DNA from 2 places in the Mesorhizobium sp. B2-1-8 genome. Region 1 is predicted to be linked to the other one. Evidence: predicted binding sites of a transcription regulator. Region 1 holds the regulator's gene; the other holds the start of a gene.

Region 1 (5,116 bases):
CCGTGCTGCTGGTCACCGTCGCGCTGGTCATCGCGACGATGGCGACGACCTGGCTGCGGCTTGCCGCGCTGCCGTTCGCGCTTGCCGGCCTGTTGACTGTGTCGCACACGCGCACGCCCGACGTGCTGATCTCGGAAGACGCGCGGCTGGTCGCAATGCCAATCGGCAATGGCGAACTGGCCGTCAACCGGGAACGTCCGAACGAATTCGCAGCCGAAAACTGGAAACGCGCCCTGATCTCCGAAACAATCGTTAAACCGGAAATGTTCGACAAGACGGACGGGCAATTCGATATCGCCGCTCCCACCGACCTGCCGCAGGGATCGCCGTTCTATTGCCGTGAAGGCCTGTGTCTTGCCAGGCACCCCTCCGGCGCGATCATCGCCTATGTCGAGGATCGCAAGAACACCTGGAAGGCCTGCGCCTTCGCCGACCTGATCGTCGTCAATGACGCGACCGCCTATGACGCCTGCCACAATCCGCTGGTTCTCGTTGTCACGAAACGGCAACTGGCCCGCAAGGGGAGTGCCGCCGTCTTCTTCGATCCCCAGTCGGCCACGAGCCCGGCTGCGATCGAATTCGCCGTCGACGGACCATACCGGCCCTGGCACGAGCAGCGAAAATTCTCACGCGAGGCGAGGGGGCTGCCGCCCTATAAAAAGCCTGACAAACCCGATGGCAAACCGGTTCAGTAGCGTCTTATCAGCCCGACCAGTTTGCCCTGCACCTTGACCCTGTCTGGCCCGAAGATGCGTGTTTCGTAGGCTGGATTGGCGGCTTCGAGCGCGATCGAAGCGCCCTTGCGGCGAAACCGCTTCAGCGTTGCTTCCTCCTCATCGACCAGCGCCACGATGATTTCGCCCGGACTTGCCGTATCGGCATTGCGGATGATGACCGTGTCGCCGTCGAAGATACCGGCCTCGATCATCGAGTCGCCCTTGACCTCCAGCGCATAGTGCTCGCCGCCCATGATCATGTCCGGCGGCACCGAAATCGAATGCGTCTGATGCTGGATGGCATCGATCGGCACACCGGCGGCGATACGGCCCATGACCGGGATGGACACGGCTGAAACCGCATCGTCGTCGTTACCGGCCGCGGGCAGGCGAGAAGGCGCCGCCGCCGGCCTGATCTGGCGGCCGAGACCGCCTTGGCCAAGGCTGCCCTGGATGACGCTTGGCGAGAACTTCTTCGCCGCATTGAGGCCCGGCGCGATCGAGTCCGGCAGCCGCAGCACTTCCAGCGCGCGCGCCCGGTTGGGCAGCCGGCGAATGAAGCCGCGTTCCTCCAACGCCGTGATCAGGCGATGGATCCCCGACTTGGAGGCAAGATCGAGCGCTTCCTTCATCTCGTCGAAAGAGGGCGGTATCCCGCTTTCCTTGAGCCGTTCGTGGATGAACATCAGCAGTTCATGTTGCTTGCGTGTCAGCATGGCGGCCCCCAAGGCAGTGAACGAAGGTCTGAACCAGAATCGAAAAACAAACCCAGAACAAACACTATCTGTTCCAGTTGTGTTCCGCAACCGTTTAAAGTTTAATGAATTTGTTAAGGCGTCTGAAGTTTTTTGCCCGCGACAGCGGACGGCAATCGACCCTTTCCGCTGTCGGCAAGGACATTGAAATCGTTTTGGTTAATGGGCTGTGGCCCATCCTCCGCCGAGGCTTGGCATCAGTCTTTTTGAGGGCTTTTCCGGGGATGGATCGTAAAAATTATGGATCCATTATTCGCGGAACGAAACGAAACCAAAACGCCAACGATTGTAGCTTCGGGGTAGCGACGGATCCAGGCGTCCGGCCGGCTCCGATCAAGTGCGTGCGAACAGGCGTCGCGGAAGCGCTGAAGTCATCCGGCGACAGCTTTCAAGCTGCCGGCGCGGGCGGCGTACTCGGTCGCGCCGCTGTCTTCGCTGTGGACATAGACATGCAGGGTGTAGCCGATATGCGCAGTCATCAGCGCCTTGGCCCGCTCGACGTCACGATCGAGTGCCGCTTCCATGATCGCGGTATGGTGTTCGATCGCAATCGCTTCACGCAGTGCCTCCATCGCCTCTTCATAGCCATCCTTGAGGCCAGCCGCGGCCCGCAATGTCGGCGCCAGACCAAGAAAACGATGATGCCGGCGCAGCTGATCCGAGATTGTCGAGCGGAAACGCAGCAGCCAATCGCATGTGGCGGCGCTCAGCAGCGCCGCATGGAAAGCCTCGTGGTTCTCGTCCCATTTGTCGACGGCCGCATCCGAGGGATCGTCGACCGCGGTCTTGCAGCGGGAGAGCCGGTAGTGGGCGGTGACGACAGCATCCTCCCACTCCTTGCTGCCTTTCTCCATCGATTCGAGGAATAGGGGGATCTCGACCACCATCCTGGCGCGCGCCAGGTCCTCCAGTTCGGCCCGCGATACCGGAGCCACGGTAAAGCCGCGATTGCTGATGGCGGTGACAAGGCGTTCGGCCTCGAGCCGCGACAAGGCTTCTCGCAACGGCGTCCAGCCAACGCCATAGGTACCGCGCAGCGCACTCAGCTTGAGCGGGGCGCCGGGCATTAGGCGCGTGGTCAGGATATCGCGCCGCAACAGCTGATAGGCTGCCTCCGTCTTTGTGGAGCTGGTTTGATCCTGCATCGCGGTCCATCCGTCGTCTGGCAGTGAAAAATTATATATGATGTCGGGGCGTGGCAAGAATTATATATAATATTTGACACGGGCCGGCGGATTGACAATGATCGCTGCAGTAGCCGCGCTCCAAGCGGCGCTGATCAAATCTGGGAGGAAATGATGTTGAAGTCGAAATCCGCTTGGTTGTCGGGTTTGTTCCTGGCCGGCGCATTGATGGTGAATGCCGGCAGTGCCGCCGCCGATCAGATACGCATCGGCATCGCCAATTTCGGCGAGCACCCCCAGCTCAACGCCGCCATAGCCGGCTTCAAGAAGGCGCTGACGGACAAGGGCTTCGTCGAGGGCAAGGACGTCGTCTATACGGAGAGCCATACGAATTTCGATGCATCGCTGGTGCCGCAGATGATCGCCAAGCTGCAGGCGGAGCAGCCCAAGCTGATCTACACCATCACCACGCCGGTCTCGCAGATTGCCAAGAAGGCGCTCGCGGGCTCCGGCATTCCGATCGTCTTTGCCGCGGTCACCGATCCGGTGGCAGCCAAGCTGGTACCGTCATGGGACTCCGGAGACGAAGGCATGACCGGCGCCAGCGACCTGCAGGACGTCGCCGCGGTAATGGCCTTCACCAAGAAGCTGCTGCCGAATGCCAAGCGCTTTGGCGTGCCTTACAATCCGGGCGAGGCCAACGACGTTGCCTTGGTCGAAAAGATCAAGGCGGCGGCACCCGCCGCCGGCTTCGAGGTCGTGGAAGTCGGCATCGACAACGTCAATGACATCCAGCAGCGCATCGCCTCGCTCGCCGGCAAGGCCGACGTGATCTACGGCCCGGCTTCGAACCTGATCCAGCCGGCGATCGCCGCTGTCTCCGCGGCTGCCCGCCAGGCCGGTATTCCGGTCGTAAATTCCGATGACAGCGCGGTCCGCAACGGCACCGTGCCGGCAAGCTTCGCGGTCAATTATACGCAGGTCGGTATCAACGCCGGCAACATCGCAGCCGAAATCCTGAAGGGCAAGGACCCCAAGACGATCGCGCCGTCGCGCCCCGCCTACAAGGACCACATGGCGACGATCTCGCGCAAGGCGATGGCGGCGTTCGGCATCGAGATACCGGCTTCGATGGCCGATTGCGGCTGCATCGTCGACTGACATCGGGGCAGCAGGGGTGACGGCGCGGACGCCGTCACCTTGAGGTCAGGGAGGAACGATGCTCGAGATCCGATCCGCGCGCAAAGTGTTCTACAAGGGCCAGGCCGACGAGAAGGTCGCGCTGGACGGTCTCAGCCTGTCGCTGGCCACGGGCGAGTTCGGCATCGTCATCGGCTCCAACGGAGCCGGCAAGAGCAGCATGCTCAATGCCATTTCCGGCGCCCTGATCCTCGATTCCGGCCAGATCCTGATCAACGGCGCCGATGTGACTGGCATGCCCGTGCACAAGCGCGCCGCGAAACTGGCTCGCGTGTTCCAGGACCCGATGCGCGGTACCGCCGCCAGCATGACGGTCGCGGAAAACATGCTGCTGGCTGATTTGCGCAGCAGCAAGCGCACCTTGCGCCAGGGGCTGAACGCCACCCGGCTTGCGTCCTACAGGGAGCGCCTGTCGATACTGGGCCTCGGCCTCGAAAATCGTCTCGACACGCGCGTCGACCTGCTCTCGGGCGGGCAGCGGCAATCCCTGTCTCTGATCATGGCAGTCGGCGGATCGCCGGACCTGCTGCTGCTCGACGAGCATACCGCGGCACTCGATCCGCGCACGGCCGAGATCGTCATGCAGGCAACGGTGCGCGCCGTCAGCGCATTGAAGCTGACGACCTTGATGGTGACCCACAACATGCAACACGCCGTCGACTATGGCAGCCGGGTGATCATGCTCGACGCCGGCCGTGTCCTCCTGGAGGTCACAGGCGAAGAGAAGGCGAGGGTCACGGTTATCGATCTGATCGGCCATTTCTCCGTCAAGACCGACCGCATGCTGCTGGCGAGCTGATCATCATGGGCTTTATCGAGGACGTTCTCACCAGCTTCGTCGCGATCATGCCGGTCACCCTGGCGCAAAGCCTGATCCTGGCCTTTGTCGTGCTCGGGATCATGATCCCGTTTCGGATGCTGAATTTTCCCGATCTCACCAGCGAAGGCGCTTTTCCGCTGGGCGGCTGCGTCTGCGGCGTTCTCCTTGCCGCCGGCGCATCGCCGCTGATGGGCATCGCTGCCGCCCTCGTTGCCGGCTTCGCGGCGGGCTGCTGCACTGCCTTCATCCATCTGCGCTTCCGCATCCACACGCTTCTTGCCGGCATCCTGATGATGACGATGCTCTACAGCATCAATCTTCGGATCATGGGTAAGTCCAACCTCTCCGTGTTCGGGTCGCCGACGGTGTTCGACTGGGTGCCGTTCGCGCGGCCGGGTTTCCCCGCCAGCAAGATCGCCGTCGCGGGTCTTCTCGCGCTTGTCGCCTTCATGCTGCTCTACATGTTCTTCAGGACCGAGAAGGGGACTGCCGTGCGTGCCG
Region 2 (5,116 bases), 980 kb from region 1:
CATAGCCCGACAGGCCGGTGACCTCGGCGACCGCTTCCTGCAGCGCAACCTGGATCTCGGCCAGCGGCGGAATCGGCACCCAGACCGGCAGATCGTCGTCCAGCACGTGGTCCTCGCGCACATAGGCATGCGCCAGCACATAGTCACCCAGCGCCTGGGTGTTGCGCAGGCCGGCGCAGTGACCAAGCATCACCCAGGCATGCGGCCGAAGCACCGCGATATGGTCGGTGATGGTCTTGGCGTTGGAAGGGCCCACGCCGATATTGACCATGGTGATGCCGCCATGGTTCGGCTTCTTCAGATGATAGGCCGGCATCTGCGGCAGGCGCTGCGGCGCTACGCCCTCGCTGGGCGCGCGCTGCCCGGCCCGGGTGATAACGTTGCCAGGTTCGACAAATTCCGCGTAGCCGTCACCACCTTTTTCCATCAGGTCGCGGGCGCGGGCGACGAACTCGTCGATGTAGAACTGATAGTTGGTGAACAACACGAAGTTCTGGAAATGCTGCGGGCTGGTTGCGGTGTAATGCGTCATGCGGTGCAGTGAATAATCGATGCGCTGCGCCGTGAACGGCGCCAGCGGCCGGGGCTCGCCGAAGGCGGCCTCGAACGTACCGTTGGCGATCTGGTCGTCGGTGCCGTCGAGGTCCGGCACGTCGAACAGGTCGCGGATCGGCCGCTCGATACGTTCGGCAGCGGCGCCGTCGACATAGGTGCCTTCCAGGAAAGCAAAATGCAGCGGGATCGGCGTGGTCGATTCAGAGACCGTCACCGACACCCCGTGATTGCGCATGATCAGCCGAAGTTGCTCGGTGAGATAGGCTTCGAACAGGATCGGCTGGGTGACCGTGGTAGCGAAATGACCTGGTGTCGGCATGTGGCCATAGGCCTGGCGCGAGTCGACCTGGGTGAACGAACTCGTGGTGACGCCGATCTGAGGATAGAAGGCCCGGTAACGTTTGCTGCTGTCGCCGCCCGCGGCAAGTGCCGCAAAGGAGTCGCGCAGGAACTTGGTGTTGCGGTCGTAGAGCACCTCGAGCGCGGCAACGGCCTTTTTGGCGTTGTCGAAGCTTTGCCGGCCAAAAGGCTCGGGCATGACAACCGATTCGATGGCTTGGGGGTAGATTCGCTTTTCCATGGCTCAATATAGAGACTTGGACGGGCGGTTGGGAGGGGGCTCGCCGCCGAAGGCGCTCAAAGCGCCATTTTTTCTTTATCCGCGCTGCAGGCTGACCAGCAGCACGAACCCGACGCCGGACTTTCTGAGCGCCGGCGCCTCGATCGTCGAGCCGGCATCGGCGCGCATCATCGGCACTGCCAGGACCGGAGCGGCCAGGAGCATCAGGATAAGCGCCGCCCGCGGCAGCAGCCGGAGGATCCTGGAGAGATTGGCGGCGATGCGGTTCATGATGTCTGTGCTTTTCTTTTCGAGGTTCTCTGTTTCAGTGGCGAAGGTTGGTCGGGCAGGCGAGGCGGCACATTCTGGTGGCTTCGTCCCACGAGCGGGGGGAACGGCCCGCTTCGGCGACGAGGATGGCGAAGAACATTCCAAACAGGCTCATCAGCAGGCAGACGATGGTGAAGCGGCGAGCAAGCATTGGGTCCGTGTCTCCTTCAACACGCCGGAGAATGCGCTGACGCCTCTGAACCGGCCCTGATGCCGGCGTTCATCTGCGGTTCAAATTGATTGACGGGATATTGGCTGGCTTGCCGGCTACCCGAATGCCGATCGAGCGCCACTGCCTGCGCCTCGATAAAACGAAAACGGGGCCCGCCAGGCCCCGTTTTGAGATCACAAGGGGATTGACGATCAGAGCTTGTGCCAGATCTGGCTCTTGCAGATCAGTCCGCCGAGCACGCAACCGCTCATCTTGAGCGAGGCACCCGATAATGTCGCCTTGCCGGAATAGGTCTTGTCGTTTGCCGGATCGGTGATGTTGCCGGTATATTTGTTATCGCCGGCTGCCGTGAGCGAGCCGATGGTCTTGCCGGCATATTTACCGGACTTGAGCGTGATGGAAAATGAACCGCCGCCTGAAATGGCCGCGGTGTCGCCCGCCTGCGTTTTCCAGTTGCCCTCGATCGGATCGGCCCATGCCGCGCCGCCCAGCATCAAAGTGGCCGCCAGGGCCAGGCTCACTTTTCGAAACATGTCTTCCTCCCTTTGGATAGCCGGCCGGATGCTCGGCCTCGCCGGTCTGCCGCTTACGCAAACGTAAGCTAATTCAGCTTCCGTCAAAACAAAAGCGGTGCCGCGACGGAAGACTTCGGCATTTTGAAAGCGCCTGAATTCGCCTGGTCGGCGCGGAAATGAAAACGATCGGCGCGTCGCGTTTGTTTCCCGTGGTTAGCGGAGTGTTGATTGCGGCCCCAAAAATTTTCGTCAAATTTGACGAAAACCAGCCGAATTGCTGGCTTCGTATCCTTAACGAATTTCCGCGTTTACCTCTTGTTTTAGCTTTGTTTTCCTCAAATTAAGCACGCCATTTAACGACGGGTTCAAGCCTGCGCGGCATTCTCGAAAGCATCGAAAGAGCGGCCCGGACAAGACAAACGGAGGCAGCTCTCGGGAGCCAGACAGGGGACTAAAATGGCACGTTTTGAAATGCTTGAAGCAGGCTTCGGCGCCATGGGGGCAACTGCCCAGGCCGACATTCTTTTCGAACTGGGCATGATGTATGCGACCGGTCGCGATTGCGAGACCGACGTCGTTGCCGCCCACAAATGGTTCAACATCGCCGCCATCAAGGGTTCGGCCCGCGCCGCGGAGTTGCGCTCGGAACTGTCGGCGGCGATGTCGAAGGTCGAGATCGCCAAGGCCCTGCGCGAAGCCCGCGAATGGATGACCATGCACTGAGATCCGTCAGGCGGGGACGCTCCGGCCAAGACCGCTGAAAGACGGTCGGGCCAACAGGGAGAAGGCTGCGCAGATAGCGAGGCCACAGGCCATCAATAAAGAGAATGCGGCAGGCCGACAGGTCCAAGCCGCGCGACGGACCATGATCCCGAAAAGTGGAATCGGGGTTTCGGCAAGATCATGGCCAACAGGAAGACGGGGAAGGTGGGTTGGGTTCACAGCGCGGGGGCGCCGGGGAAACAGCCTGACAGGCAAAAAAGCCACGACCAGCCGAAACAAGGCTGGCGTGGCTTTTTGCGTGGATGAGGCCGCGCAGGCCCAATCGAGCGGCGGCAATGCGCCTAGACAGGCCCTATGAAGGATGAAATTGTCCCGCTTCTCTGGAAGAAGCGCGGCCGGGCGGCCGCGCGTGAGTGGAGGAGTTCTATTGTCATGAAAAAAATGAGGATTTTGAGCGCGGCCATTTTCGGCCTGATGATGAGTGGGCCGGTCGCATTCGCCGACGACATCACCGTCTCGGTGGTCGGCCCGATGACCGGACAGCTCGCGACCATCGGCGATCAGTTCAAGCAAGGCGCACAGGCCGCGGCCGATGCCATCAACGCCGCGGGCGGCGTCAACGGCTCGATGATCAAGCTCGACATTGAGGACGACCAGTGCGATCCCAAGCAAGCCGTGTCGGTCGCCAACCGCATCGTTGCCAACGGCGTCAAGTTCATCGACGGCCATGCCTGCTCGGGTTCGAGCATTCCGGCCTCGGCGGTCTATGCCGAAGCCGGGGCGCTGATGATGAGCCCGGCGTCCTCGAACCCGGTGCTGACCGATGCGGCGGCCAAGAACGGCTGGTCGACGATCATGCGTCTTTATACGCGTGACGACGCGCAGGGCGCCTTCATCGGTCCGTGGATCGCCAAGAAGTATGCCGGCAAGAATGTCGTGATCCTGCACGACAAGAGCGCCTACGGTCAGGGCGTGGCGGACGCCGTCAGGGCGACCATGAACGCTGGCGGCCTCAAGGAAGTCTACTATGATGCCATCAACCCCGGCGAGAAGGACTATTCGGCACTTGTCACCAAGCTGAAGGATCTCAAGGCCGATGTCGTCTATTTCGGTGGCTACCATCCTGAGGCCGGCCTGATCCTGCGTCAGGCTGCGGAGCAGAACCTGAAGTTCCAGCTGATCATGCCGGATTCGATCGCCTCGCCGGAGTTCTGGCAGGTTGCCGGCCCGGCCGGCGAGGGAACCATGTTCGTGTTCCCGTCGGATCCGCAGGCTAAGCCGGAAGCCAAGGCGGCCGTCGAGAAGATCAAGGCCGGCGGCTTCGTCCCGGAAGGCTTCACGCTGTTCTCCTACGCCGTGGTCCAGGCTTTCGCCGAAGGCATCAAGCGTGCCGGCAGCGACGATCCGGCCAAGGTTGCCGAAGCGTTGAAGAACGGCACGCCGATCAGCACCGTTGTCGGCGACGTCACCTTCGACGAGAAGGGCGACCTCAAGAATGCCAGCTACGACATCAACCAGTGGCACAACGGCAAATACGCACCGATCGCGCAGTAACCGCTCTGGCGATCAGATAATCTAAGGAACTGGCCGGGTTCGTCCCGGCCATTTCTGTTTGCGGCTCGCGATGCGCTCCTTCTATCCTATCGGCCGGTTGCGGTGGTCGATGCGCCCTGTTCCTCGACGAACCGCACCAGCACCGTGCCGTCGTTGACCTGTGACCCTTCCCCGGCGATCTCGGCAATCACCCCGTCATGCGGGGCGGCGATGGTGTGCTCCATCTTCATCGCCTCGAGGATCAGCAGAATTTGCCCTTTGATCACAGCGTCGCCTTTCGCCACGCGCACAAGCTTGACGAGACCTGGCATCGGCGCGCGCAGGCTGCCGGAGGCGGCAGCCGCATCATCGCTCCTCGCCAGGGAATCCGGCACGGTGAAAGTATAGCCGACGGCGCCTTCGTACACCGTGATGTGGCCAGGCCAGCGGGCAAGGCGGGGAACGGCGCGAAGGTCATGCGAATTGATGCTGTCGTAAGGCGCATCGAGCGCCACCTGAAAGCGTCCGTCCGGCCGCATTGAAACCTTTGCCTGAATTGCCTCGTCGCCGAACTTCAGCCGCATGCGCCGCACCAGGGCCTGAAAATGCGCATAGCCGGCAAGCGACGACCACGGATCGTCCGACCATGGCAATGCTCCGGCACCCGAGGCCGCCAGGGCGGCGGCCGAGATGATTTCGCCGGTCGGCGGCGCTATAGCCGTCAGCGCT

The links. Region 1 encodes LexA, which represses DNA repair genes until DNA is damaged. Its sites were predicted from a motif close to TGTTCNNNNTGTGTTCNG; they were not measured.
Region 2: a site for LexA is predicted at 2,448-2,465, ahead of FJ970_RS24330 (sel1 repeat family protein). Genes of this name have one in related genera too.

What each region holds. Positions count from the first base shown of each region.
Region 1 covers NZ_CP083952.1:3,946,060-3,951,175, forward strand. Annotated here, with positions in the region: gene FJ970_RS19290 (ComEC/Rec2 family competence protein) at 1-695, shown strand, start outside; gene lexA (transcriptional repressor LexA) at 689-1,432, opposite strand; gene FJ970_RS19300 (GntR family transcriptional regulator) at 1,843-2,616, opposite strand; gene FJ970_RS19305 (ABC transporter substrate-binding protein) at 2,770-3,756, shown strand; gene FJ970_RS19310 (ABC transporter ATP-binding protein) at 3,815-4,594, shown strand; gene FJ970_RS19315 (ABC transporter permease) at 4,600-5,116, shown strand, end outside.
Region 2 covers NZ_CP083952.1:4,928,878-4,933,993, reverse strand. Annotated here, with positions in the region: gene FJ970_RS24350 (AMP nucleosidase) at 1-1,093, opposite strand, end outside; gene FJ970_RS24345 (hypothetical protein) at 1,211-1,405, opposite strand; gene FJ970_RS24340 (hypothetical protein) at 1,440-1,595, opposite strand; gene FJ970_RS24335 (DUF2147 domain-containing protein) at 1,808-2,149, opposite strand; gene FJ970_RS24330 (sel1 repeat family protein) at 2,588-2,854, shown strand; gene FJ970_RS24325 (branched-chain amino acid ABC transporter substrate-binding protein) at 3,287-4,408, shown strand; gene FJ970_RS24320 (acetyl/propionyl/methylcrotonyl-CoA carboxylase subunit alpha) at 4,495-5,116, opposite strand, start outside.